DNA from 2 places in the Chitinophaga sp. NPDC101104 genome. Region 2 is predicted to be linked to the other one. Evidence: riboswitches for the same ligand, from Rfam matches in the RefSeq annotation. Region 2 holds a riboswitch; the other holds the start of a gene.
The links. A riboswitch is a leader RNA that binds a small molecule or an ion and turns the genes downstream of it on or off. The one in region 2 is predicted to bind thiamine pyrophosphate.

Region 1 (14,713 bases), 1.5 Mb from region 2:
CGAAGCCACCGTTTCGCTCAATTACAACAACTACGCAAAGCAACAGGGCGACGATTTCAAAAACAGCAACATCATCAAGCCCTTCGACCACCGGCAGCAATATTACCGCTGGCGGTACGTAGACAACGACCAGCGCGCCCTGCGGCAGGTGATACTGGGCAAAATATTCATTCCCACCATTTCCTCGCTGTTCGACCCCGTGGTCGGCGTGCAGGTGACGAACGCGCCCACCACTTACCGCCGCTCTTTCGGTACGTATACCCTTTCCAATGTCACCGAACCCGGCTGGACGGTGGAGCTGTACGTCAATAACGCGCTGGTGGATTACACGACCGCCGATGCCAATGGATTATATTCCTTCCAGGTGCCGCTCGTGTACGGGAATTCGCAGGTGAGGCTGCGTTTTTACGGCCCCTGGGGCGAGGAAAGGATGCTGGAAGAAAACGTGAGCATCCCCTTCAGCTTCCTTCCCAAAAACGAATTCGAATACACTGCCAGCGCGGGATATGTGGAAGATTCCGTCCACAGTTTCCTCACCCGCGCGCAGGGCGGATATGGCGTCACGAAGTTCCTCACGATGGGCGCGGGCGTGGAATACAAAAGCACCATTCCCGGGAACAATACCATCCCCTTCGTGACCACCTCGGTGCGGCTGGCCAACAACCTGCTGCTGAGCGGGGAATATGCGCATGAAGTGCGCGGAAAAGGCCTGCTGTCGTGGCGATTGCCCGCCAATATCCAGATAGACGCGGAATATACGCGCTACAAAAAAGACCAGCGCGCGATCATTTACAATTTCCGGGAGGAAAGGAAGCTCTCGGTCGCGAAGCCGTTTTTCACGAAAGGCATGTCCATTTTTTCGCGCTTCACTTTCAACCAGCTTATTTCAGAATATACCCGTTACTCCACGACCGAGCTGCTGCTTTCCGGCGCAGTAGGGAAAGTGGGCGTGAGCGTTTCGAACTACGCCGTTTGGGTGCGGGATACCGATCCTTTCATATACAGCAACTTCGGCCTTTCGCTCCGGCTGCCCGGCAATTTGCTGGTGATGCCGCAGGTCCAGTATGGCTATACCGACGGCAGGTTCATTTCCGCGCGTTGCGAAGTAGGCCGTTACATTTTCAGGCGGGGATATCTCAACGTGGCGTACGAAGAGAATTTCCGAGGGGGCGTTCGCCTGTTCCAGGCGGGATTGCGGTGGGATTTTGCTTTCGGGCAGATGGGCCTGTCCATTTTAAAAGGCAATAAATCCACTACGGGAGTGGCATCGATGCGGGGAAGCTTCGTGCACGAAGGAAAAACGGGCTACACGGCTTTCAGCAACCGCAGCCAGGTGGGGACGGGCGGCCTGCTCCTCTGCGCTTTCCTCGACCTGAACGGCAACAGCAAAAGGGATAACGGGGAGCCGCGCGTGCAGGGGCTCCGGATGTCTGTGAACGGCGGCAGGCTCATCCCGCGGCTGGAAGACACGGCGGTGCTCATTATGGAAATGGAACCCTATGCGCGGTACGTGATGGACCTCGGCAGAAGCAGTTTCGACAATATTTCCTGGAAGATCAGGAACCCCATCATCAGCGTCATGGCCGAGCCTAACCAGGTGAAGCTGGTAGAGGTGCCCGTGGTGGTGGTGGGTGAAGTGACGGGGCATGTTTTGTTCCAGGACCACGACCGGCGCCGGGGAATGGGCCGTATCCGTGTGGATTTCCTCCGGGAAGACGGGACCGTTTTCACATCGGTACTGTCTGAGCAGGACGGTTTCTACAATTTCCTCGGCTTGCCGCCCGGCGATTACATCGTTAGGCCAGACCCCGGGCAATTGAAGAAGCTCGGCCTGGCGGCCGTTCCCGCTCAAATTCCCGTGCATATCGACGCCTGCCGCGAAGGCGATGTGGTGGATAAAGTGAAGTTCGTGCTGCAGCGGGTTTCGGAATCGGCCGTCCGGTTTTAGCGGTTGCGGTAATGTGATTTGATGGATTTCCGCGCGAAACGGACGTATTTGTTGCGATAGACGAGAAACAGGTAAATTGTGGCGAGGAAAGTGACGCCGGCCATGATGTAGAATACTTTGGAGAAGTGCGAAGGATCGTTGCCGTACCATTCGGCGGAGAAGAACGCCCCCAGCCCGATGCCCGCTTCCAGGGCGATGTACATGCTGCCCAGCGCGCGGCCCCTGTGCTCGGGCAGCCCCAGGTCGATCGTCCAGGCCGTAACGGCCGGAGAATTCAATCCCAGCGAAACCCCGTACAGCAAAGCGCCCGTCAACAGCACCGCCGGCGTATGCGCCACGCCGATCACCACCATGGAAATGGCCATGAGCGTGGCCGAGATTTTCAATATGGGGACACGGCCGAACCGGTCGGAGGTTTTGCCGGCCAGCAGCCGGATGCCGATGGAACTGGCGGTAAAGAAAGTGAAGAAAAGCCCCTTATTCTGCAAGCCCAGGAATGCGCTGAAATCCGGAATAATGGTCAGCAACGCGCCGTAACTGAAATAAGTGAGGAAAGTAATGACCACAGGCGCCATCACGGCAGGTTCGAATATCTCGTGACGGGAAATTTTTAACAGCGCCGGGCGGAAGCTCTGCCGGTTGTGCAGCGTTTCCTTCATACCGATGAGGATCACGACCGACAATAACGCAAAAACCGCCGAAATCTGGAACATGGTCACGATGCCCCAGGCGTTGGCGATGGAGCCGCCGATGGAAGGCCCCAGTGAAAGCCCGATCGTACTGGCCAGTCCTACCATGCCCATGGCCTCGCCCCTGCGGTTGAAAGGCACCATGTCTGCCACGTAGGCCGATGTGCCGGTGGGCTTGAAGCCGGTCGAAAAGCCGTGGAAGAAGCGCAGCAGCAGGAAAGCGCCCACACTGCTCACCAGCGGGTACAACAGGCTGCAGATCACGCACACCACGGAACCGAAAACCATCACGGGGATCCGGCCGATAGTGTCTGTCAGTTTTCCGGAGAAAGGCCGGCTCAGACCGGCCATGAGCGTGAAAAGCCCGATGATGTAGCCTTTATAGTCGGCGCCGCCCAAACTGGTCAGGTAGGCCGGTAATTCGGGGATCATCATGTTGAAACTGGCGGAGAAAAGCAGGTTGCTCAGGCAAAGCAACCCGAATTGAAGCGTGTAAATCTTCCCACTCGACTGATCCATACCGCAAAGTTAGCCTCCGCGAAGCAATTCCAACCGATTGTCAAAGAAAATTGTCGACCGCCCCGCTTTTCACGCCCCAAAGTCGTCCCAATCCTTCCAGACGGGGCTGTAGCCGTGGCTCCTGATCATATCGGCCACCACGGCTGGACTGCGCTCGTCCGAAATCTCGAATTGTTCCAGCGACGAGGGTGCTACCGCATAACCTCCCGGGTTGGTTTTGCTGCCGGCGCTCATGGTGGTGATCCCGAGGGGAACGAGGTGGTCGCGGAAGCGGGGGCTTTCGCGGGTGGAAAGGCTTAATTCCACGTCCGGGTTGAAAAGGCGGTAGGCGCAGATGAGCTGCAGCAGTTGCCGGTCGCTCATGATGGATTTTGGCGGCAACCCGCCGGAAAAGGGCCGCAGCCGCGGGAACGAAATACTGTACCGGGTTTGCCAGTACGTCCGCTGGAGATAATCGAGGTGCAGCGCGGTGAAAAAACTGTCGGTCCGCCAGTCTTCCAGCCCGATCAGCACACCCAGCCCGATTTTATGGATGCCAGCCCGCCCGAGCCTGTCGGGTGTTTCGAGGCGCCATCCGAAGCTTGATTTCCGTCCTTTCGGGTGATGTTTTTTATAATCTTCTTCGTGATAGGTTTCCTGGTAAACGAGCACGGAATGCAGGCCCAGGGGTTTCAGCGCACGGTAGTCTTCCTCTTCCATCGGCTGCACTTCGATCGATAACTGCGGGAAATGCTGTTTGAAAACGGGAAGCGCGCGTGAAAAATAATCCATGCCCACGGTTTGCCAGGCTTCGCCGGTCACGAGCAGCACATGCCCGAACCCCATGGCTTTTACGGCTTCTATTTCGCGGAGCATTTCGGCGCCGGTGAGGGTTTTGCGGCGGAGGGGGTTGTTCAGGCTGAAACCGCAATACGTACAAATGTTCTGGCATTCGTTGGAAAGGTAGACCGGTGCGTACAGCTGGATGGTTTTGCCGAAGCGTTGCTGCGTGAGCTGCATGCTGAGCGCGGCCATCCGTTCCAGGTAAGGCGCGGCGGCGGGAGACACGAGGGCCATGAAATCGTCGAGCCCGCGGCGGGGCTTGTTCAGGGCATTTTCCACGTCGGCCGGCGTTTTGGCGTAAATGGCGTTTTTAACAGTGTCCCAATCGTATTGCCGGAAAATATTTTCGAAAGAATGTGTTTGCATCGTTTAGTCGGCTACGTTATTTTCTACGGATTCATCCAGGAACGCGAGGACCGGGCTGCTGGCCTGTGCGCGGGTACCGGCGGCGGGCAGTCCGGCGAGGTATGCGCTCCTTCCCGCCTGGACTGCCGCTGCGAAAGCGGCTGCCATGGCCACGGGGTTTCCGGCCACGGCGATGGCGGTGTTCACGAGCACGGCATCCGCGCCGAGCTCCATGGCGGCGGCGGCGTGGCTGGGCGCGCCGATGCCCGCGTCTACCACTACCGGCACGTTGCTTTGTTCGATGATGATTTCGAGGAAATCTTTCGTCCGCAGCCCCCGGTTCGAGCCGATGGGCGCTCCCAACGGCATCACGGCTGCGGCCCCGGCAGATTCCAGGCGTTTGCAGAGCACCGGGTCGGCATGGATGTAGGGCAGTACGATGAAACCTTTGGCAGCGAGGGCTTCCGTAGCGGCGAGGGTTTCAACGGGGTCGGGCAAGAGGTAGCGCGGGTCTGGATGGATCTCCAGTTTCAACCAATTGGTTTCCAGTGCTTCGCGCGCAAGTTCGGCGGCGTACACGGCTTCGCGGGCGTTGCGGACGCCGGAAGTGTTGGGCAGCAGCCGGAATTGCGGGTGACGGAGGTGTGCGAGCAGGTTGTCGGGCTGATGGCCAGCGTCTACGCGCTTGAGGGCAACGGTCACGAGTTGGGAGCCCGATGCGAGGAGGGCTTGTTCCATGCTGGAGAGGTCGCCGAATTTTCCGGTGCCGGTGAAGAGGCGGCTGGTGAAGGCCTGGCCGGCGATTATGAGTTCGTCCATATGCTATCGAGGATTTGTTGTACGAGGGATTTTTTATCCGGTGCGTGGGTGATGAGTCCGGATACGGCGATGCCGTAAACGCCCGTGTCGAGCAGCGCGGGAATGTCTGTCAATAAAATGCCGCCGATGGCGATGACGGGCACGTTGGGCCGGGCGGCCATCAGCCTGTTGTATCCGGCCAAACCGAGGACTGGACTGAGTTTTTCTTTGGTGGTCGTAAACCGGAAGGGGCCGTATCCGACGTAGTCCGCGCCGGCTGCCGCGTGAGCGAGCGCATCTTCGGGTGTATTGGCGGTGCCGCCGATAATGGCCTGTGGCCCGGCGATGGCGCGGGCTTCGGCAACGGGCATATCCTGCAATCCAACATGGACGCCATGTGCGCCAACGGCTTTTGCGATGTCGGGATGATCGTTGATGGTGAGCGTGGCGCCGTATTGGCGGCAGATGTCCATGGCCTGGAATGCCGCTGCGGAAGCGTCGCCGTTTTTCACGCGGAGCTGTATCCAGCGGCAGCCGGCTTCGCAGGCGGAGAGGATATTATCGGCGTGCGATGCGGTGGCGGTTTGTTGCGAAATGTAAAGTAGTCGTTCCAACTTCATCATGTTTTCGGAGAATTTCTCGGTTTTTGTTATCGGGCGGAATGTTTATAACCCTGTTCTGCGTTTGTTTTCAAGGGTATTATGGTAACCTCCGTTTTTCGGAGCACGAACACGCCCCTGATTTTTCAATCCGGAATTTGACTAATATGCTTTCGTTCCGGCGCATGCCATCCTACCAGTTCCGGGCTGCTCATCAGGTAGCGGTAGGTGTAATCCTTTCCCGCGCTGCAGGCGGCTTTCAATGGTAATCCGCTGGCCATGGCGGCGGTGATGGCGGCGGAGAGCACGCAGCCGGAGCCGTGTTTCGGGAAGGCATTGCTGGCGGGCGGAGCGAAGTCTGTTGCGGAATCCTGGTGAAAGAGGGTATCTACACCGGGTTTGAGGGGCCGATGGCCGCCTTTGAGCAGCACAGCGCAATGATGCGCCATTGCTTTGGCGCCGGCTTCTCCATCGGGAAGGCCGCTCATGGCTACGGCTTCATCGTAATTCGGTGTGAGCAAAGTAAGCGAGGGAAGTACGGACGCCCAATGTGCGTGAATGGCGTTATGGAAAACATAACCAGCCGAGGCGCGCAGCACGGGGTCGAGCACGAATGCGATGCCGGGCCGGACGGCGCGCAGTGCGGCAATTACTTCCGCGATCGTTTCGGGGTGCGAAACGATGCCGATTTTACAATAATCCACGGGGTATTGCTGCACGAGTGGCAATGCCTGGGCGATGATATTATCGGCGCTGACCCATTCCACGCCAAGGAATTCGGTGTCGGTTTGAACGGTGAGTGCGGTGCAAACGCCGAGCCCGCGGAGGTGCCAGGCTTCGAAGGTTTTGATATCGGCGAGGAGGCCTGCTCCTCCCGAGGGGTCGAGGCCGGCGAGGCTCATGGCAAAAGGCATGGTGAGTCGGGTTTAAATGGGTGAATTGAATTTTTTGAAGAAGGCCATGCGGTTATCAAAGTGGAAATTATTTCGCTCATGCGTTCGGGTTCCCCCCAGGCCGCGCCCAATACGGCTGCGCCGCAGAACCCTTTTGCCCGGGCTGCTGCGATATTCCCTGCATGGATCCCGCCGATGGCAATGGCGTTCGGAGGGATCGACTGGCAGGGCCGTGCATTGTAGCCGGGTTTGGAGATACTGTCGAACACGGGGCCCATCAGCACGAAATCGAATCCGGAAACGACCGTTGAATCGTGGTGAATGGAAGTGCTGACCCATTTGCCCGCCTCGCGGAGTTTCCGGATTTCGTAGGGCGCAGTTTTAGCACGGGCATCTTCGCTGAGGTGAACGCCTTTCAGCATAAACGTTTCCACCAGCGAAGGGAAAGTAGCAACGATAACTTTGGCGCGATGTTGACTGGGCAGGCCCTCCAACCACCGGGCGTAGTCGCTTTCGTTCCAGCCGGGTTTACGGAGCAGGAGGGTTTCCAATCCTGCATCGAACGCGGATTGGATGACTTCGTGTTCAGACAGCATGTGGCCGGCGGCTTCAGGGAACGGCGTTTTGCGAGATGCTTGATCGCAGAGGTTTAGTTCGTGTTCAGGCAACAGGTGCCCGGCCGCTTCAGGGAATTGTGTTGTGCGCACGTCCTGATTGCGGGGAATTCTCTGGTGCCCAGACTTGAAGCGTTGTGCCGAACCAGGGAATAGTGTAGTGCGCACTTCCTGATCGCGGGTAATTACCTCGTGCCCAGGCATCGAGTGCCCGGCCGATCCTGGGAATGGTGTTGTATGTTCTTCCTGATCGCGGGTAATTACCTCGTGCCCAGGCATCGAGTGCCCGGCCGATTCAGGGAGGTGCGTTGTTAACCTTTCCTGCTCCTGGTACATTTCCGGCAAAGGAAACTCCGGTGCTGTGATGAGCCAGATCATGCGTAGATCTCCCCTCCCCTGGCGGTGAAATCTTTTGCTTTTTCGGCCATGGCAGCATCTCTTTCTGCGTGCTCGCGGACTTCCTGCGAAATCTTCATGGAGCAGAACTGCGGGCCGCACATGGAGCAGAAATGCGCCACCTTCGCGCCTTCCGCCGGAAGTGTAGCGTCGTGATAACTGCGGGCAGTATCGGGGTCGAGCGATAGGTTGAACTGGTCTTCCCAACGGAACTCGAAGCGCGCCTGGCTGAGAGCGTTGTCCCGGTGCTGCGCGCCCGGATGTCCTTTCGCCAGGTCTGCCGCATGTGCCGCCAGTTTGTAGGTGATCACGCCCTGTTTTACGTCATCCCGGTCGGGGAGGCCCAGGTGTTCCTTCGGTGTAACATAACACAGCATGGCCGTGCCATACCAGCCGATCATCGCCGCGCCGATAGCGGAAGTAATATGGTCGTATCCCGGGGCGATGTCGGTAGTGAGGGGGCCGAGCGTATAGAAAGGCGCTTCGTGGCAATGTTCCAGCTGTTTGTCCATGTTCTCCTTGATGAGGTGCATAGGCACGTGTCCCGGGCCTTCGATCATTACCTGCACATCCTGCTTCCAGGCGCGGTGGGTCAGTTCGCCGAGGGTTTCCAGTTCCCCGAACTGAGCCGCATCGTTGGCATCGGCGATGGAGCCGGGGCGGAGGCCGTCGCCCAGGGAGAAGGAGACGTCGTACGCTTTCATGATTTCGCATATCTCGTCGAAATGCGTGTAGAGGAAGTTTTCCTGGTGATGGGCGAGGCACCATTTCGCCATGATGGAACCCCCGCGCGAAACGATGCCCGTCATCCTTTTGGCGGTCAACGGAACATAGCGGAGCAGCACACCGGCATGGATCGTGAAATAATCGACGCCCTGCTCGGCCTGTTCGATCAATGTGTCGCGGAAGATTTCCCAGGTAAGGGCTTCGGCTTTGCCGTTCACTTTTTCCAGCGCCTGGTAAATAGGGACGGTCCCGAGGGGGACAGGGCAGTTCCGGATGATCCATTCGCGGGTTTCATGGATGTTTTTGCCGGTACTGAGGTCCATGATGGTATCTGCTCCCCAGCGACAAGCCCATACTGCCTTTTCCACCTCTTCTTCGATAGACGAGCTGACGGCGGAATTGCCGATGTTGGCGTTGATTTTGACGAGGAAATTGCGCCCGATGATCATGGGCTCACTTTCCGGATGATTGATGTTGGCGGGGATGATGGCCCTGCCGGCGGCGATTTCACTGCGGACGAACTCCGGAGTTATAAGCCTGGGCGCATTGCCCGTACCGCGATGTTGTTGCCAGAGCGGGTCTCCGTCCCGGAAAGCGACGTCTGCCCGTTGATTTTCCCGGATAGCGATGTATTCCATCTCAGGAGTAATGATGCCTTTGCGGGCGTAGTGCAGTTGGGTGACGTTGGAGCCGGCGCGCGCCTTGCGCGGCAGCGGCGGTTCACCCGTGCGGAGGTGCGCCAGGGCAGGATCTGCGAGGCGGGCGCGGCCGTAGTCGGAAGTCAGGGCTGGCAGCGTAAGAACGTCTCCCCTTTCGTCGATCCAGTTTTCGCGGAATCGGGGCAGCCCTTTCGCGGGGTCTATGAAAATGGAAGGGTCGGTATAAGGGCCGCTGGTATCGTACACCGTAACGGAAGGATTCGGTGTGGAAGCGCCCTGGCGGCCATGAGCGCGCGTGTCTGTCTGGGAGATTTCGCGCATGGCTACTTGAATGTCTGGCCTGGAACCCTCGACATAGATCTTCTGTGAGGCAGGAAATGGCGTGCGGGTAATACGGTGTTGCATGTTGAAAAAGATAAAAGGTTACGAATGGGCATGAAGAGGGCCTTACGTCCCCGGGAGGCGCAAAAGCTCGTCCGGCTCCTTGTGATTGGTGCGGATGCCGGTAAATAATAATTGATGTGCCGTGATCAGCGATTGCGGGCAGCTACGCCGGAAGCGTTGTTGCGCCTTCGTCTTTGTTAATGGACGATGACGATGCGGATTCCTGTGTCAGTCAGCGATGGTGGATGGCTTCGTTGGAAAGCAATCTGGTGGTAGCCAGACGTTATTGCCAACAAAGGCGCGTATTCCTGCCTGGTCTCCCGGCAATTCCCGGCAATGGAACATGGAAGCAACACTGGTCACCGTTGCCAATGACCGGCAGTGATGATGCGTAATCAATTTCAATCTATGAACGACGATTTAACACGTTATAAAGTGTTGCCGGTTGAACCATTCAACACCGTCATTTTATGTGAGGGTGATTGATTGTGCTCCGGAGTATGCAGGCATCAAACGGAACCTGCCCACTGAACGCGAAACCGTCTGGGATCTCGAAATGAAAACCGTACCAATAGCGCGCATCGCTGACGCAGTCCCCATTATCCGCCCTGGGTGGCCTGGATAATGGTCACCTGATCGTCTGGCACAAGCAGGGTACTGGGCCAGTCTGGCCTGGGTATGACCCTTCGGTTCACCGCTACGGCGATACCTTTGCCGGTTGAAAGCTGAATAAACTGTAAGAGCGCAGTAACGGAGGTTTCCGGCTGCACCGCATAAAGTTTATTGTTTACAAGCACTTCCATGTTTGCAAGGAATTTAAGTGAAACAATAAACTTTAAGGATGTGAGAGAAGGAGTTCAGTATTACTTTTCCCTACGGCAGTGTGAACTGCATCAGGTACTGAGGGTATCATCTCAGTTTTCCCGTTTCCGGGAAAACACCCCTAAAGTGATTACAAATCTAAGCGATGAAGGGCCAATTTCCAAATTGGATAAAACACACACATTCATATGACGCGAAATTCGCATCGCTACAGTGAGAATGCTCTTTGAAATTCCTTAGTCGCCGATCCTTCCAAAATAAAGCACGCCCTGGCACCCTAGTTCCGGAGAAAGAAAGCCGAACTTGTAACGATATTAATACGAATTTGACGAGAAGTTGTCCACACCGATACACGGATGATGTTCATGGTATGTAAAACTCGTGTCAGCTTCATCCGTTTTGAATAGAAGCGCAAAACATAAAAGTTCCCCACGCAATCTAAAAACCACGATAAATTTTTCATAGGCAAAAACAATAGAAAAAAGCACTCGTAAAAACTTTCACCATTGGCATTCACCAAAATCAGTATTTGCCCAATTTGCCAAGAGCCTTGTCGATAGAGGAAAGCATCGTTTCCCGGAAATGGCCATGGACTTCATGGAGCGTATTGGGACGGTCCATCATTTAACCGAACGAACTATTGGGAATAATTAAAGTATTCCGGTAAAGGCATCAACATCCATCATTCCACTAACTTTATCCCTATGGAAGCATTAAATAACGCCGAAGTCAAGATCATTCACCGGCAAACTCCGGAATCTTCCGCGATGGTAGCCAACACCCGCCGCGCCATGACCCTCACCGCAGCCATCAACCGGCTAACGTTCAATGACGCCGACCAGGTCCGCGAACTGTTCAGTCAGCTGATCGGGCAGACGGTCGACGAAAAATTCATCCTCATCCCGCCCTTCTACACCGCCGGAGGGAACGAAATCCGCGTAGGCCGCAATGTTTTCATCAATCAGAACTGTACGTTTTATGACCTCGGTGGCCTCGATATCGGCGACGACGTCATGATCGGGCCAAACGTCAGCATTATTACCACCGGCCACCCCGTAGACCCCACAGCCCGCCGCGCCATCACCATCGGGAAACCCATCGTGATCGGGAGCAATGTCTGGATCGCGGCAGGCGCCATCATCATCGGGGGAGTAACGATCGGTGAAAACTCGGTAGTAGCCGCAGGAGCGGTGGTGACGAAAAACGTACCCCCGAACACTCTGGTCGGCGGCAATCCTGCACGGATTATTCGCGCGATCGGGACACAACCACCTGTTTAGCATTATCTTTGATAGGATACATTAAACAACCATTCGTATGACCCGCATCCTCCTGCCAGCGATCCTCCTCCTCGCCGCCGCTTGTAACAACGGCGAAGGTGAGGCGCATAAAGACAGTGTAGCCGTTACCGGAAGCGACACCATCTTCATCGAACGGCCGCTGGAGCCCGCCGTGGCATTGGATGCTGTTCATGTCGATTCCACTCTTCTCCCCGGCCGCTGGGTACAGCCCGCCGAAGGGGTAGACACCCTCCTCCTCGGGTTTCAACTCAAAAAAGGAGGCAAAGCCTCCTCCATCCAGCTGGAATCCCTCAAATACCAATCCTGGAGCATCCATAACGACACCCTCCTCCTCCACGGCCTCGCCGGATACTCCAAAGCAGACACTATCTTCCTGCAGACAGACACCCTCCTCATCCGGGAACTCTCCGATACCGCCCTCCGCGTCCACCCCGTAAACGCCGCAGAAGGCCATATCGAAACGTTCAAACGCCAAACCTCCACCGGTTCCAAAAAACGCAGGTAACCACCAGCTTAATTCCCGGAAACACCACGCCAGCAAGCTTTCTGCAAATTCCGCCAAAAACATTTTTCCGGGAAATCCTCCCCGCTGGTTTTAGGGCGAAGTGACGCAAATCCATTTATGCATCGGAACGGTAAAAGGTCAGCAAACCCAGGCCGGTCTTTCCCGCGCAATGCAGGATGGGATTGGATGGATCAGCCATGGTAAAGGTTTTCAGGGGAAGTTGACCGCGTTTGGCAGCAAGAAAGCAGGAATTAAGGGCAACGGGACGCAAAAGCAAAGAACAACCCCTTCCGGCGAAAATTTCGCCGGAAATGCTCCGTTTGCCCGTAAAAGGAAAGAAAATCATCCGCCGGCTACCTTTCCAGGTGGCGACTGCATCATCAGCGTTGTTTCATGGATATCGGGATAGGAGGACCGGCCTTTCGGGTTACAAAGGGTCGCTTCGGCCAGGGAGTCAACAGGATAGTAACGCAAGTTCCCCGTTCAGGATTCGGGAGGTTCTTCATCAGGCGGGTATGGTTTTCACCATCGCCTAAGAGAGGAACTTGCGGTCCAGCTTGCGCTGTTTACAGGTTATACATTTGCCAGATCCCGATCGCAGTGGCTACGATCGCTAAAAACAAACCGGCAACGGTCATTTGCAATTCATCAATATTCTTGCGGGCAATAACGGCCGAAACCACGCAAAGCGCAACTCCCGCCGAGCCCATGTAAACCGATGCTTCGGGCGATTTAGTGATGAAAGCGAACGCAGCGGCAACTACGCCGATGAAAATGGATGCAAAACCTGCAATCTTGGGCAGACTTGTTGGGTGGTGCATTGTGTACGAATTATAAGTGATCAAAAAATTGGCTATTGGTGCAATCCTGTCTGTTGATGTTGCGGGTCCGCGACCGGCACATCTTCCCACGGTGTCTTCAGCAAGGGCCCGATCTGCTGATATCGTTCATCCAGGTACTCATCCAACCCATAACGAAGACGGGTCGTATCTTTCACGGTCACGAACGTGCCAAATAGGCGGTCCCAGATAGAAAATATATTGGCGTAATTCGAATCGGTCTCCGGTTGATAACGGCTGTGATGCACCTTGTGCATGTCCGGCGAAACGATCACCCAGCTCAGCGCCCTGTCCACCGCCTGCGGCAAATGGATATTGGCGTGGTTGAACTGGCTCATGAATGCGGAGAGCGACTGGTAAAACATCACCATCCACATCGGCACGCCCATCGTGAAAATGGCCAACAGCAGCGCGCCCACCCTGAAAACACTCTCCACCGGGTGATGCCGCAAAGCCGTAGTGGCATCTACCGCCGTGTCTGTATGGTGGATTTTGTGGAAATGCCACATCCACGCCGTTTTGTGTTGTACCCAATGCACCAGCCAGGCCCCGATGAAATCCATCATCATTACCGCCAGCAGGCAATGCAGCCAAACCGGCATCCCGAAGAGGTACAACAGCCCGAAGGGCTTGCTGGCCGTCCAGTCAGACACACTTACGATCAAAAAAGCGAACCCCAGGTTTACCAGCGCCGTGGTCAGCGTGAAAAACAGGTTCGTGCCCGCATGTTTGAACCGGTTATTCCGGAACCGCATCCTCGGGATCACGCCTTCGATCACCCAGAGGAGCACCAGCCCAGCTACCAGCATCGCGGTGCGGTAGTGTGATGGTATATGTTCGAAAAACTCCATCATTCGTACCAGCGTTTCGGGTCGTGTAAGCGGACCAGTTATGAATCCTTACGGTTGTTATCACTTAGAAATTACGACATTTTGCCCAATAGTGGCGGGTTTCAGCCCATATATTTCTTACGGCTGAAGGAAGGTTTTCATTCATAGATTTATTTATATAACAAGAAAAAATTAAGCGTGGAGAGAAAATGGGGTTTGGGAGAAGAATGCCGGAATTGTTTAATATATAATGGTTTTCCATGGGAAATAAAAAAGCCGCCTTTTGACGGGCGGCTTTTTCTATGCGGATTCGTTCGATGATCAGTTGTTCATCAGCAGGGGCATCACCAGCATGAGCAGGTCTTCCTCTTCGGCTTTTTCTACCGGGCGGAGGATGCCGGCCTTGGTCGGCGCGCTCAGGTCGATGGTGATTTCGTCTCCCTCTGCTGCGTGCAGCATTTCGATGAGGAATTTGGCGTTGAAAGCGATCTGCATGTCCTCGCCGCTGTACTGGCAGCTCATGCGCTCGTTACCTTCGAAAGAGAAGTCCACATCCTGCGCGGAAAGCTGCAGCTCGGAGCCGCTGATGCTCAGCGCCACCTGGTTGGTGCTCTTGTTGGCGAACACGCTCACCCGCTTCAGGGCGTTCTGGAAATCGCTTTTCACGAGGGTGAGGCGGTACGGATTGTCTTTCGGGATCACCACTTTATAATCGGGGAAACGCGCGTCGATCAGGCGGCAGATCATTTGTGCGTTCTCGTGGGAAACGAAGAAGTGGTTGCTGCTGTAGGCGATGCGGATCTCGCTTTCGTTATCGGGAATAGCGGATTTCAGCAGGTTCAGCGGCTTTTTGGGGACGATGAAAGTATCGTCCTGCGGGCATTTCACGTCCGTCCGAACGTACTTTACCAGCCGGTGCGCGTCCGTAGCCACGAAAGTGATATTGTCCGGGTGGAGCTCGAAGAACACGCCGGTCATCTGTGGGCGGAGATCGTCGTTGCTAACGGCGAACAGCGTTTTGTTG
Region 2 (14,713 bases):
CATCATCGGCCGCCGGAGCTTCGGTAAAGGCCTGGTACAGGAGCCCTTCGAGCTGGATAACGGCGCTACCCTCCGGCTCACCATCGCGCGGTATTATCTGCCTTCCAACCGCAGCATCCAGAAAAGCTACGAAAACGGCCGCGAAGCCTATGAAGAGGATATCGCCAACCGATACAGCCACGGCGAATTCGTGAACGGCGACAGCATCCGCCCCGTAGATTCCAGCCTCAAATTCCGTAAACCCGGCCCCAGCGGCGCGATCGTTTACGGCGGCGGCGGCATCACCCCCGATATTTTCATTCCCTTCGACACCACCCGTTATTCCGAACTGCTCACCGAACTGTACAACCGTAACGTTTTCGGTGATTACGTATATCAATATTATACCGCCAACGCCGCCGAATTCGCCGCTTTCAAGGACGCGTCGTCGTTCAACCGCGACTGGCAGGTGAATGATAAGATGATGGCCGGTTTCCGGACATTGGCCACGGAAGAGGGCGTGAAAATGGACCGCGCTTCGGCGAAAGACAACGAAGAGATCCGTACCCGTATCAAAGCCCTGCTGGCACGCCAACGCTGGCGGACGGAGGGTTTCTACGAAGTAGCGAACGCCGGCGACCCCGCGATCACCCGTGCGGTGCAGGAACTGCAGAAAACCAGGTAGTTATCCCGATAACAAGTCAAAAGCCGGAGCGGAACCCTTCCTCTCCGGCTTTTTTCGTAATTTGGCAGCATGTCCCCCTATATCATTCGCATAATTTTCGCGATATACTTTATTTACATCCTGCTTCCTGATAAAAAGAAAAAGCAGTCATGAAAATCCTTTACCTCATCCTCTCACTGATCGCCATTTTCGTTGGCGCTGTTTTCAAAATCCTGCACTGGCCGAATGCCAATATCTTACTGTTCGCTGGCCTGGGCCTGTTCCTGGTTTTCCATTTGATGGTGATCATGCAGATCTTCCGCCAACAACAGTTCCGGTTCGGCAACAACATCCTGTGGCTGGCCCTGGCCGTCAGCCTGCCATACCTGGGGAGCATCCTCTTCCTGCTGTTCCATCCGGAAAAAGGGCGGACCGGCGCCGTAAAAATTTAACTTCCGGGCGACATAAATCCCGCCGGCATGCATTTATTTTGCAGCACGATGAAGTATTACGTGACCTTATCCGCCTTAATCGTGTTTGTTTCGTTTATCATTTTTTATCTTTTACCGGATAAAAAACGATAGCGCCCGAAAGCCTTTCCACATCAATCGATTTACCATGCTAAGTCCCGTTGCTGCAGCATCTCAACGCTGACCGGTGATTCCCAGGAGGCGTATGTACCGGATGCAGAACAGGGTCGTGAGCAGATAGACGCCAACCAGCCGGAGGTAAAACCACGGATCAGCGAGCACGTCAGACCGTAAAATCACCCACAGCATTAAAAAGTTAAACGCCAGCACGAACGGCGCGCAGCGCGAAGCGTAGCTTCTCAGTTCCGGCTCGCCCGCCCCGGTGGCGAATTTGCGTGCCATCAACCATCCGAAAACGAATAGCGACGGGAGCCCGAAAAGCATGGACACGGCCAGCAACAATATCGACAGCACAAAATCGAGCAGGATGCTGCCCGGCATGCGGTCGAAAATAGTGATAATGAAAATGAGCGGCGAAATGGCCACACTGGCCAGCCATATGCGCAAGGCATACCAGAAGGGTGCGGATTTCATAGGCGTACGGTTCGGTTATAGGGTATTCTGACCCAAAAATAAGGGTTCCCGGTTACCGGGCCTATGACATGAAAGGGGGAATCAACGATGCCGGACGCGCGCCCGTTCCTCTTCGTAATCTTTGCGGAGATCGCGCAATTCCTGTTCCAGCTGGCGTTTGGCCATTTTCTGCTCCCGGTCGCTGCTGTAGGAGCGCAATTCGAACTCCCGGGTGCGGCGGGCGCGATCGTTTTCGTAGGTCTGCTTCAGCTGTTTGAGCGCATCTTCCTCGATGATATTTTCCTGGACTTCATCCATTTTCCGCTGGAGAACGGACATTTTGCGGTCCATTTCGCCGGCGGACGAAGGGTCGCGGATGACGGTGCGTACCGTTTCCATCATATCCATGAGCACGGAGCGCAGCGCGGCGCCGTGTTGCGGGGAAGCCTGCGAGAAATCGAGCGTGGCGGGGTCGAAGCGGGAGAAAGCCGAAAGGATGCTGTCGCGCGTGGCTTGCGGGAGCTGGGCCAGGCCGCGGAGGTCTGTACCGGGGAAGCGGAACACATAGTTCCCGGGGTCGTTCTGGGCGGTGGCAAACACATGCAGGCTGCATAGCAGCAACATCGTTATCAGGCTTCGTTTCATTGCTCGTTCCGGTTAGTTAGTTCCCCATCTGAACAATTGCTGTGCCAAACAAGCAAAAATCCTCCCGGCCAGGAGCCGGGAGGATCTATATGCGTTTTCAACGTACGAACCTATTGCTTCGGTGCAGCAGCACTGTCGGTAGCCGGCGTCTGGTTCAGGCTGGTAGAGTCAGTAGCTTGCATGGATGTGTCCGGCGGCAGGGGCGTTGTTTCTTCCATCGCCGGAGAATCGGTCGGAACAGCAGTAGAATCAGCGTTGTTGGATGCGTTGTTGTTGCAGGCCGCGAAAAGTCCGGCGGCGAATGCGAGCAGGAATAACTTTTTCATCTGAGATATGGTTTTGATGGTTTAATATTCCAAACCCGCGCAATGACTGTGCCAAACAAAAAAAAGTCCTTCCGGTTTGCACCGGAAGGACCATATACTTTCATCAAACGCTAATTAGTGTTTGTGAGTGCTATCAGCTACAACAGCAGAATCAGCAACTACAGCGGAGTCAGCTACAACAGCGGAATCAGCTACAACCGGAGCAGTAACAACCGGAGAATCGGTAGCTACGTTGGTAGAGTCGTTAGAAGTGGTAGCAGCGTTGTTGCAAGCTACGAATGCGCCAACAGCGATAGCGAGTACGAATAATTTTTTCATGTTGATGTTTGTTTTAAAACGCCGCAAAGGTATTCAAAATTCCTGTATTACAAAATAAATTTTAATGTAATACGGAGAAATTATTTCTTCCGGAAGAAAATCCGGATCGGAACTCCCTGGAAATTAAAGTTTTCGCGGAGTTTGTTCTCCAGGTAATTTTTATACGGCGTTTTGATATCGTCGGGCAAATTGGCGAAAAACGCGAAGGCCGGCGTATGCGTGGGCAGCTGCGTCACGTACTTGATTTTGATGGCCGTGCCGCGTACTACCGGCGGACGGTGCGCTTCGATCGCCTTGAGCATGACATCGTTCAACACGGAGGTCTGCACCTTGCGCTGGCGGTTGTCATACACTTCCAGGGCGGTTTCCACGGCTTTGAAGATACGCTGCTTCTCGATCACGGAACCGAAGATGATGGGCACGTCGGTAAACGGCGCGATGCGCTCGCGCAGTGCCTTTTCGTAATCGCGGGCAGTGTTCGTCTGTTTATCCACCAAATCCCATTTATTCACGAAAATCACCAGGCCCTTGCCTTTGCGGGCGGCGAGGCTGAAGATGCTGAGGTCCTGCCCTGCGATGCCTTTTTCGGCGTCGAGGATGAGGAGGCATACATCGGCTTCGTCCAGCGCCTTGATGGCACGGATCACGGAATAGAACTCGAGGTCTTCGTGCACTTTGGCCTTGCGGCGGATACCGGCCGTGTCGATCAGCATGAAATCCTTCTGGAACAGGCGGTAGCGGGTATGGATGGTATCGCGGGTAGTGCCGGCGATGTCGGAAACGATGTTGCGCTCTTCGCCGATGAGGGCGTTGAGGAGCGAGGATTTACCTACGTTCGGCTGGCCAATGATGGCGATCTTGGGGATGCCGTCGTTTTCATTGGTCGCCTGTTCTTCTTCGGGGATGAGGGCGGCGATATCGTCGAGCAGTTCGCCCGTACCGCTACCGGTCATGGAAGAAAGGAAATGTATGTTTTCGAAGCCCAGGGAATAGAATTCGGTGGCTTCGAGCTGGCGTTCGTGGTTGTCTACCTTGTTAACGGCGAGGTACACGGGTTTGGAGGAGCGGCGGAGCAGGTCGGCCACATCGGCGTCGAGATCGGTGATGCCGGTGGTCACGTCGCACATGAAAATGAGCACGTTGGCTTCTTCCATGGCGATTTTCACCTGTTTGCGGATCTCGCGTTCGAACACGTCTTCGGAGCGGGATACGAAGCCGCCGGTGTCGATGACGTTGAAGGTTTTGCCGTTCCAATCGGCGATGCCGTACTGGCGGTCGCGGGTAACGCCGCTGACGTCGTCGACGATGGCCTTGCGTTGTTCGAGCAGGCGGTTGAAGAGGGTGGATTTCCCAACGTTCGGGCGTCCGACGATGGCTACTGTGAACCCTGGCATATTATTCTGATTTTAAAGTCGTTGTTTACAATAATCCGTATTCACGGAGGTAATTATCGTTATCGCGCCATTTGTCGCGCACTTTGACATGGAGCTCGAGGAAAACTTTCCGGTCGAGGAATTTTTCGATTTCCTGTCTGGCGCGTGACCCGATTTCGCGGATGGACCGTCCCCTTTCGCCGAGGATGATGCCTTTTTGCGTTTCGCGGGTTACGACGATATCGGCGGATATTTTGGTCAGTGTTTGTTTTTCCTGGAAGAGGGTGACTACCACGGCGGTGTGATAGGGGATTTCGTCTTCGAAGAGGTGGAAGATCTGTTCACGGACCATTTCGGCTACGAAGAAGCGGGTAGAGCGGTCTGTGAGCGTGTCTTCCGGGTAGAAGGGCTCGCTTTCGGGGAGGAGCTGAACGATTTCCTTTTTGAGGAGGTCGATATTTTTCTTCTGGATGGCGGAGATGAAGACGACGGATTTGGCTTTGCCCCAGGCGAGGCATTTGGCTTTGATTTCTTCGATGGCGGGGGCTTCGAGGTTGTCCATCTTGTTGATAACGAGGATGGAGGTGCCTTTTAGCTTGAGGGAACCGAAGAGCTCGAGGCATTCGTCGAGGTTATCGCGGCCGTCCATAAGGAGGAGGGCAACGTCGGCGTCTTCGAGGGCGGATTTCACGGCCGACATCATTTTCTCGTGCATTTTATACTTCGGGTCGATGATGCCGGGGGTGTCCGAGAAGACGATCTGGTAGCCGGGCTCGGTGAGAACGCCGGTGATGCGGTGGCGGGTGGTTTGGACTTTAGGGGAAACGATGGCGAGTTTTTCGCCGAGGATGGCGTTCAGGAGGGTTGATTTTCCTGCGTTCGGTTTCCCGAAAATATTGACAAAACCTGCGCGATGCATCATTATAAAATTTAATTCGTTGAACGGCCTCGGGGATGTGATACCGGGGAGTTCGGCTGCAAAGGTAGCACAAATAAAAAAAGCCGAAGCGGTTCGGCATGATTCGATAGACGGTGCATTTTTGCGGATATCCGTACGTGTGGCCCTGATGTTTATAAAAAAGTGAATCCCGCTCCGGGAGCGGGATTCCGACTTTCTTTCGTAGCGAGGAGGGGATTCGAACCTCTGACCTTCGGGTTATGAGCCCGACGAGCTACCTCTGCTCTACCTCGCAATGTGGTTGCAAAGGTAAGGGAATTATATTGGTTGACAAATATTTTTTGGGAATTAGGGGATTACTGTTGTTAGTGATTGGCCGGGGACGCTTCCCTACGGCTGGTTACAAGGGAATAAAAAAATTTTACAAGCTGTACGATTTTGTGAGGTGGCGGGTGCTAACAATGGCATTATGACACATTTAGATAGCTTTTGCCATGTAAGCTTTCAAACCCTGTAAAGCTAATCTTTGAAGTATTCGAAATTGCTATTTAACACCTTGGCCCATCCCATCGAGTACGTTTTACCTGTTGTACCTACGCCTTCCGGATTTAATAAGAAAGAATCGGGAAGGATATCAAGTCACACTGGCTTTGGCAATTAACGGGTGAGTTCATTATTTCTGGCGGTGTATTTTCTATAAAACCAGTTCCATTACGAAAAGAACCGGGATAGCCGTAAAGAAATGCTCCATCTATTCGGGCATAGGATTGTAATTGGGGCTTGCGAAAAAATGCAACAAAAAAAACCGCGAACACTTATTACTGTGATCGCGGTTTCCGCTGTAGCGAGGAGGGGATTCGAACCTCTGACCTTCGGGTTATGAGCCCGACGAGCTACCTCTGCTCTACCTCGCAATGTGGGTGCAAATGTAAGTGAAAATATTTCCTAAAGCGAAATTTATTTTTCATTCCCCCTGGAGAAATAAATTCTAATTACACCAAAACCATCCACCACAAAAGGTTACAGCCGAAAATATTTTTTCTTCCAAATCCATAAAAGCATGCTGTTAGCAACCGTTGACACCTGAAACAACCCTGACTACAACAATCTCATTTGTGTTTCCCGCCGAAGGCTAACGGCAATTTCCCTTTCCATGAAACAATACATTCATGTGAAGCAACACATTCATGCCACAGCCGTCTCCGTCAACATGGAAATTGATTACTGGCACTGTCATTCCTGTTTGGAAATTATACCGCCAAATCGAAAATAAATGTATGCATTCCACAAGTCAAGATTACTCCTGTTGCCAGCGCTCGCCGTGCAGCACCAGGCCGAAATGAAACAATTTCAACTGTGTTCATCTAAGATGAATGACTGCAGTCACTTCCATTATGACGATACATTCATGAAACAATATAAATATACCATGATCATCTTTATCGACTCGGAAAATGGGTACCGGCACAACTATTCCCACCTGTAAGTCATACAGACAAATCGGAAATAAATGTAAGTGTTCCACAAGTCGGGCCGACCGCAGTTGTCAACATTCGCCTTGTAAAATCATGCCGAACTACAACAATATCCGTTGTTTTCCTTGTTACGGACGACAACAATATCAATTGCTATCAAACCATGTATCCTTACCGCTGTCATCTCCGTTGACGCGGTAATCAAATACAGGCCTAACCATTCCTGTTTGATGTTATACAGCCAATTCAGATATGAATGTATGTGTTCCACCCACCGGATTTACCGTAGTTTATCACAGCCAGTTATGCCGATCCCGGCCGCAAATGCATTAACTTCATATGCGCTTCCTGTTGGAGAATGTTCGTTGCTTTCTTTTCCAGTATATCCATAATTTCAGGAGACACGTCGTAATATCCACATGCGTCGCAGATATCCGCGGGAACGCCACGAACTACGAATACGGCGTCATCTCTTTCAAGATAAACGCTGACTTGTCCCCGTTCTCTTTTTCCTTTGCTGCATTTCGTACATTCCATATTGTCTAAATTTTCGGTGAATAAAGCTCGTTTCCTTACCGGCTCCTTTTACCGAATTCGCTCTTAACAAACAGGTACATCCCATATAGCTGGAATGACTTTCCTTTCGACTTCACACTTCAACTTTCATCACTGCACATAAAACGCAATATCACCTACCCGATACTTTCATTTTATTTCCCTATCAGTCAGCTTTTTTAACCATCCATTACATCAACTCATTCTCATATTCCTTCCACCCACCTTTGAATCGGCTGTTTCAATAATCAATCTTCCATTTAATACTCAATCAATCAACACATTTTACTGTTCTTTCGACCCGCTTAATCTAAATTCTAACCGTCCGCCATTGAATTGGCTATATCACCCATCATTCCCCCTCCCCCCCGAAAGCACACACCTCTCCCACCCCAAGCCGCGCACCGGCCCAGGGGTATGGATGCAGGCAGCCGGGCCGTTCCAGCCGGCTGCCTGTACTTATCATCGAAATAACATGGATCAGTTTAGTGACGCATCAAAACGGCAGCTCCTCCGTCACGTCTTCCGGCACCGGGGCCGCCAGTCCGCCCTCCTGGGAACCCTCGCCCCCGGGCTTCCCCTCCAGCCGCGGACCGTGATTCAACAACTGCACGTTCGTGACCCGCACCTTCAGCGCACATGCCGGCGAACCACTCTGCGTCGTGTACATATCCAGGAATGGCACCCCCTCCACATACACGTACGTCCCCTGCAGCAGATAAGCCCCCACCGCATTCGGCGCCCACATCGCACAGTCGGCCCAGATCGTGCGCTCCTGCGCCACGCCCTGCGCATTCTTGTAACGCTCATTATGCGCCACACTGAAATTCAGCACCTGCTTACCGTTCACCTCATGCAAAACAGCATTCTTACCCAGGTGACCGATCAATTGAATCTTAATCATTGTTTGTGATTTAGGTTAACAAATAAAAAAGTTGGCTATGGGAATTATTCTATCAGAAAGCAGTATCGGGTTAACGAATCGTAAGTTAAGGCAATTTTCAAAACACGAAAAATTATTTCGGCTTTTTTCGGGCGCTATAGCTACCTTTGCCCAGAATACGGGCCCGTAAACGGCCCTTTTCACCTCGGGGTGCCTTACTATCAGGCTGAGATCAAACCCGTTGAACCTAACCAGGTAATGCTGGTAAGGAAAGGTAAGCGGCACATTTCCTACTTACCTGTTTTTATTGCGATAGTACATCGGCGCGGCCTTCACCGGCCCAGCTCCGCTATTGGTCATCGAACCTTTAAACCGTCATAAACAGGAACCGATCATGAAACATCTCCTGCTCTTTGCCCTGCTTTGCTGCACCACCGCCGCACTGGCACAAAGAACACTCTCCGGCACCGCCACCGACGCGCGCACCGGCCAACCACTGGAAGGCGCCACCATCGCCATTCTTAACGGCCCCTCCGCTATCACCGACGCCAGCGGCCGATTCTCACTCCCCCTTCCCAAACAACAGCCCGCCATCGTACAGGCCAGCTTCCTCGGATACGCCCCCGCCAGGGACACCCTCCGTAAAGGCACCTCCACACTGCATTTCACCCTCTCCGAAACCGGACTGTTCGTGAAACCCGTGGAAATCACCTCCCTCCGCGCCGGCACCAACTCGCCCTTCACCAAGTCCGAGCTCCGCCGCGAAGACATCGCCAAACAAAACCTGGGACAAGACCTCCCCCTCCTCCTCAACCAACTCCCGTCCGTCACCACCAACTCCGACGCCGGGGCCGGCATCGGATACACCGGCCTGCGCGTCCGTGGCTCCGACATCACCCGCATCAACGTCACCGTTAACGGCATCCCCATTAACGACGCGGAATCACAAGGCACTTTCTTCGTCAACATGCCCGACTTCGCCTCCTCCGTTTCCAGCATCCAGCTGCAACGCGGCGTAGGCACCTCCACCAACGGCGCCGGCGCTTTCGGCGCATCGCTCAACCTGTCCACCAACGAATTCCGCGATAAAGCATACGGCGAAATCAACGCCTCCTACGGCTCGTTCGACAGCTGGAAAACCACCGTCAGCGCAGGCTCCGGGTTGATCAACGATCACTTCACCGCCGATGTGCGCCTGTCGAAAATCTCCTCAAACGGGTATATAGACCGCGCCACCTCCGACCTCAAATCTTTCTACACCTCTTTCGCCTACATCGCCGGTAAATCCTCCATCCGCCTCAACGTCTTCTCCGGCAAGGAAAAAACCTACCAGGCCTGGACCGGCTCCACCGACGCCGAGATCAAGGAATACGGCCGGACGTACAACCCCAACGGAAAAATGGATAAAGGCGGGTTCTACGACAACGAAACCGATAATTACCAGCAAGACCATTACCAGCTGCTGTTCAACCACGCCTTCCGCTCCAACCTCCATTTCAATGCCGCCCTGCATTACACCCGCGGCAAGGGTTACTATGAAAACTGGCGGGAAAACGACTGGTACGCGGATTATGGCATCACCGGCCCCGTACACGATGGCGATACCACGCATCAAAGCGACCTCATCCGCCAGTTGTGGCTCGACAACCACTTCTACGGCGGCATCTTTTCCATCCGTCACGACCTCAAAAGGTTCACCTGGACGGCAGGCGGCGGCTGGAACAAGTACGAAGGAAACCATTATGGTAAAGTGATCTGGGCGGAAAAAGGCGGATTCGACAAAGACTTCCGCTGGTATGACCTCGACGCGCTCAAGACCGACCTGAACGTTTACTGGAAAGGTGAATACGCGTTGACCAGCAAACTGAAACTCTTTGCCGACCTGCAATACAGGCACGTGAACTACGAGCTCGACGGTTTCCGCAAGAACCCGGGCATCCGTCAACATAAAAAATACGATTTCTTCAATCCCAAAGGCGGCGCCACTTTCACGATCAACGAACGCCAACACGTTTACGCTTCTTACGCCATCGGCAACAAGGAGCCGAACCGCGACGATTTCGAAGTGGGCGGCGCACAGGCCCCGCTGCATGAAACCCTCCGTAACCTCGAAGCAGGCTACGTTTGGCGCGGCGCCAACGCTGGCGTTCAGGCGAACGTGTACTACATGAACTACCGCAACCAGCTCGTGCCCACCGGCCGTATCAACGACGTAGGCGCATATGCCCGCACCAACATCCCGGAAAGCTATCGCCTGGGGATCGAAGTGGAAGGACAATACACGCCCGCCGCATGGTTCACCGTTCAGGCGAACGCTGCTTTCAGCCGCAACCGCATCAGCGCATTCACGGAGTACCTCGACGATTGGGACAACGGCGGCCAGAAACCGCAGACCTACGAAAGCACGGAAATCGCGTTCTCCCCTTCTTTCGTGGGCGGCGCTACGCTGACGTTCCGGCCGTTCAAAGGATTTTCGGCAGACCTCGTCGAGAAAGGCGTAGGCCCGCAATACCTCGACAATTCAGGCGATAAAAACCGCCGGCTCGATGGCTACGCCGTTACCGACCTGCGCCTCAACTACACCGTTCCGCAGCGGATCTTCCGCGAGCTGGGACTCCAGTTCATCGCCTACAATCTTACCGATAAACAATACGCGCCCAATGGCTACACCTACGGTTACCTGGAAGGCGGCACCATGAAAGCGATCAATAATTATTTCCCTATGGCGGGCATTAATTTTATGGCCGGTGTGAAAATCGGTCTGTAACGTTCATGAAAACCATATCCGAACCAAGTATTGAAGCCGGCGCACAACGCCGGCTTCGTCTTTTTATGCCATGCGCATTTCGCCGGGCGTCTTGCCCGTCCACCGTTTGAAGGCTTTGAGGAAGGCGCTCGACTCGTTGTAGCCAAGCATATACGCGATGTCTTTGACGGAATGATGGCCGGAACGGAGATAGTCCAGCGCCAGGGCCTTGCGGACTTCGTCCTGCACCTGCAGGAAAGTAACACCTTCTCCGGCGAGCTTGCGTTGCAGGCTCCGCGGGCTCATGCTGAAATTTGCCGCCACGGATTCGAGGGACGCGGAATAGAGATAAGAATTGGTAAGCAGGTATTGAAAGATGCGCGCATGAAAATCCCCCGCCGGCTGGGCGCCCGCTTGCAGCGCGTGGACCTGTTGCAGCAGGATGCTTTGCAGTTCGTAATTGGCCGACAGGATTTCCTGGTGCAGCCAGCTGTTGTCGAACGTAAGGGTGAGCGTTTCGCCCTTCTTTTTCAGCGGGCAACGCAGCACCCGTTCGAACTCCGCCGTTTCTCCCACATCGTAAGGCAATTGCACGGCGACCGGCGACAACCGGCGCATGAGCAGGCCGTCCAGCTCATGCACCGCGAACATGGCGATGAACGCGCTGAAATGTTTGAAAGTATGGGGATGATCGGCGGCTTTGACGGGATCGGCCACGAAGCGCATGGAAAACTGTTGGGCACCGTGATCGGTATGCATGCGGAACATATCGGTGAGCAGCGGCGTCAATGCGCCTGCGTGCGCCACCGCTTCGCCTATGGAATTGCTGGTCTGGATGATCTGTCCCACCACGCCCAGGGCCGCCAGTTGCATGGATTCGCCGAAGTGCAACCCGAAGAGCGGATCTGCTGCCGCATGGGCGGCGTTTTTCCAGAGACTGTTGATTTGAGCGGCGGTTACCGCCACGGGGTGCCCCTGTTGTAATATGCGCGCATCGATGTTGGAAAGGGCACATAGCCTTTTGGGATCGGCGCCGCGTTGCGTAGCGTAGGCCAATAATGCGCGAAGTAATTGTTGCTGATGGTCCTGCATGGCGGAAGTTTTCACCAAAGTTAGAGCGGCGTGGCGGGAAGATACGACGGTTGTCGTGAAATGACAATTGATAGTCGCCTGCGGATAACTCCCGGGCGGGTGGGCCGCGCTACTTTTGTATCATTAAATCAAACAAATCAAAACACAAACACCATGATACCTTTAACCACCACCTTACGCATCAATGGCATTTCTTCCCTCGCAACCGGCCTGCTGCTGGCGATTTTCCCCGGTGTAGCCGCAAACATTTTCGGCGTAACCGCCACCGCGCCCTTCGTGGCTGTAGGGCTGTTCCTCGTCGTTTTCGCTTCGGGCGTGCTGTTCGTGGCGCAACGCCCTTCTCCTGCCTCGGTAAAATGGATCATCCGGCTGGATACGATCTGGGTGATCGGCAGCGCCGTGGCCATTCTCTTTCTCTTTTCGCTGATCTCCGGGATCGGCATCTTACTGATCGCCGGCGTAGCGCTGTGGGTAGCCGCCATGGCCATTCTCCAGCAAAAAGGGATGCGCAGCTTCGCCACCGCCTGACATCAGGATATACACATGAAAAAAGGGACGTCTTCAGCAGGCGTCCCTTTTCTATTTCCGGAAATACTTTCGAGATTATTTAACGAGCGCATCGATCGCCGCGTGTACCGAGGCGAAGGGGAATCCGCCGATCACCGCGTCCATCTGGGCTTTGATGGCATCGTTCTGCAAGTTGCCGATGCTGCCTTCGTGGGTATGGCGGATGTCTGTATCCGGTTCGAATTTGCCGCTTTCGATGTCGAGCCCAACCTGTTTATACGCTTCGCGGAACGGCGTGCCTTCCAGTACGAGGCGGTTCACGACTTCCACGCTGAACAGGTAACGGTATTTTTCATCTTTGAGGATATCTTCCTTGATGCGGATGTTTTCCAGCATGAGGCGGCTCATCCGCAGGCAGCTGCGCAGCGTTTCGAACGCGGGGAACAGGTTTTCCTTCAGCAGCTGCAGATCGCGGTGGTAGCCGGACGGCAGGTTGACCGTCATCATGGCGATCTCGTTGGGCAGCGCCTGCAGTTTGTTGCAATGCGAGCGGATGAGCTCCCAGACGTCGGGGTTCTTTTTGTGGGGCATGATAGACGAACCGGTCGTCAGCTCGTCGGGGAAACCGATGAACCCGAAGTTCTGGTTCATGAACAGCGTAGCGTCCATTGCCATGCGCGACACGGTAGCGGCGATGCCTGCCAGCGCGAAGGCCACCAGTTTCTCCGTTTTACCGCGGCCCATCTGTGCGTACACCACGTTGTGGTTGAGCGCCTCGAAGCCCAGCAGCTTCGTGGTCATCGTCCGGTTTAGCGGGAACGACGAGCCGTAGCCGGCCGCCGAGCCCAGGGGGTTTTTGTTCACCACCCGGTAAGCGCCCTGCAGCATGATCAGGTCGTCTACCAGGCTTTCCGCATACGCGCCGAACCACAGCCCGAACGAACTGGGCATCGCGATCTGGAGATGGGTGTACCCGGGCACGAGGAAGCCTTTATACTGCTCGCTCTGCTGTTGCAAAAGGTCGAAAAGTTCCTTCGTTTCGCCCACGATCGTTTCCAGTTCATGGCGGAGGAACAGCTTGAGGTCTACCAGCACCTGGTCGTTGCGGGACCGGCCACTGTGGATCTTCTTGCCGGATTCGCCCACGCGGCGGGTGAGCAGCAGCTCCACCTGCGAGTGGATGTCTTCCACGCCGTCTTCCAGCACAAAATTCCCTTCGGCGATTTCGCGGTAGATATTCTTCAGTTCCTTTTGCAGCACGGCCAGGTCTTCCGCGGGCAGCAGCCCTACGGATTCCAGCATGGCGATATGCGCCAGCGAGCCGAGCACGTCGAAGGGCGCGAGGTAAGCGTCCATTTCGCGGTCGCGGCCTACGGTGAACTGTTCTACCGCCGCAAGGGAGGCTTTATCTTTCTGCCAAAGTTTCATCGTCAATCAGTTTAAAAATCATATTTGCCGAAAATCCGCTGGCGGACGTCCGGCCATTCTTCGCGGAGCATGCTGAAATACACGGAATTGCGCAGGTGGCCCGTCCATGTAACCATATGATGCCGCAAAATCCCTTCCTGCTTGCAGCCGATGCCCAGCATGGCGTTGCGGGATTTTTCGTTGCGCTCGTCCGTTTTCAGCTCTATCCGGTTCAGCCCCCAGACTTCGAATGCGTATTGCAGCATGGCGAATTTCATGGCGCGGTTGAGGCCGGTGCGCTGAAAATCGGGATGGATCCAGGTGTACCCGATCTCGGCGCGCTTATGCTGGCTCGAAATCGCTGCGTAGCGGGTGCTGCCGGCGATCCGGCCGTTTTGCTTGTCGATGATCGTAAACGGGACAGACTCCCCGCGCTCCCTTTCGGCCAACGCCGTCTGGATGTAGCGTTCCAGCTCTGCGCGGTCGCGGATGGCCGTAGAGCCCACCGCCCACATCTCCGGTTCTAGCGACACTTCCAGCAGGCTGTCGGTATCCTCCATTTCCAGCGGACGCAGCAGTACACGTTTATTTTCGAGGATGAGCTGTTTCATTGCCACTAATTTACGCCATTCACGACAGACAGCAGGCGGATGTAGGTATCGATGCCCTGGCGGATCTCGTCGAGGTAAATGAATTCGTCGGCCGAATGCGAGCGCGCACTGTCGCCCGGGCCCACTTTCACCGAAGTAGCCGGTATCAGCGCCTGGTCAGACGTGGTGGGCGAGCCGTACAGCTGTTTCCC

Region 1: another riboswitch for thiamine pyrophosphate. It lies ahead of thiS (sulfur carrier protein ThiS); the one in region 2 lies ahead of ACQKLP_RS06780 (TonB-dependent receptor).

The regions. Positions count from the first base shown of each region.
Region 1 is NZ_JBNNSF010000001.1:176,055-190,767, forward strand. It holds gene ACQKLP_RS00800 (hypothetical protein) at 1-1,948, shown strand, start outside; gene ACQKLP_RS00805 (MFS transporter) at 1,945-3,156, opposite strand; gene thiH (2-iminoacetate synthase ThiH) at 3,226-4,344, opposite strand; gene ACQKLP_RS00815 (thiazole synthase) at 4,348-5,142, opposite strand; gene ACQKLP_RS00820 (thiamine phosphate synthase) at 5,127-5,741, opposite strand; gene ACQKLP_RS00825 (hydroxymethylpyrimidine/phosphomethylpyrimidine kinase) at 5,867-6,634, opposite strand; gene ACQKLP_RS00830 (thiamine phosphate synthase) at 6,619-7,605, opposite strand; gene thiC (phosphomethylpyrimidine synthase ThiC) at 7,602-9,413, opposite strand; gene thiS (sulfur carrier protein ThiS) at 9,992-10,195, opposite strand; TPP riboswitch at 10,246-10,347, opposite strand; gene ACQKLP_RS00845 (sugar O-acetyltransferase) at 10,919-11,494, shown strand; gene ACQKLP_RS00850 (lipocalin family protein) at 11,532-12,020, shown strand; gene ACQKLP_RS00855 (hypothetical protein) at 12,121-12,429, shown strand; gene ACQKLP_RS00860 (hypothetical protein) at 12,587-12,865, opposite strand; gene ACQKLP_RS00865 (sterol desaturase family protein) at 12,874-13,713, opposite strand; gene dnaN (DNA polymerase III subunit beta) at 14,011-14,713, opposite strand, start outside.
Region 2 is NZ_JBNNSF010000001.1:1,650,166-1,664,878, reverse strand. It holds gene ACQKLP_RS06840 (S41 family peptidase) at 1-664, shown strand, start outside; gene ACQKLP_RS06835 (GldL-related protein) at 814-1,095, shown strand; gene ACQKLP_RS06830 (hypothetical protein) at 1,288-1,707, opposite strand; gene ACQKLP_RS06825 (hypothetical protein) at 1,789-2,331, opposite strand; gene ACQKLP_RS06820 (hypothetical protein) at 2,442-2,657, opposite strand; gene ACQKLP_RS06815 (hypothetical protein) at 2,772-2,975, opposite strand; gene der (ribosome biogenesis GTPase Der) at 3,056-4,369, opposite strand; gene era (GTPase Era) at 4,395-5,270, opposite strand; tRNA gene ACQKLP_RS06800 (tRNA-Met) at 5,470-5,541, opposite strand; tRNA gene ACQKLP_RS06795 (tRNA-Met) at 6,089-6,160, opposite strand; gene ACQKLP_RS06790 (YgiT-type zinc finger protein) at 7,025-7,258, opposite strand; gene ACQKLP_RS06785 (single-stranded DNA-binding protein) at 7,773-8,180, opposite strand; TPP riboswitch at 8,356-8,448, shown strand; gene ACQKLP_RS06780 (TonB-dependent receptor) at 8,554-10,926, shown strand; gene ACQKLP_RS06775 (AraC family transcriptional regulator ligand-binding domain-containing protein) at 10,990-11,997, opposite strand; gene ACQKLP_RS06770 (hypothetical protein) at 12,151-12,525, shown strand; gene argH (argininosuccinate lyase) at 12,601-13,932, opposite strand; gene ACQKLP_RS06760 (GNAT family N-acetyltransferase) at 13,944-14,522, opposite strand; gene ACQKLP_RS06755 (M20 family metallo-hydrolase) at 14,528-14,713, opposite strand, start outside.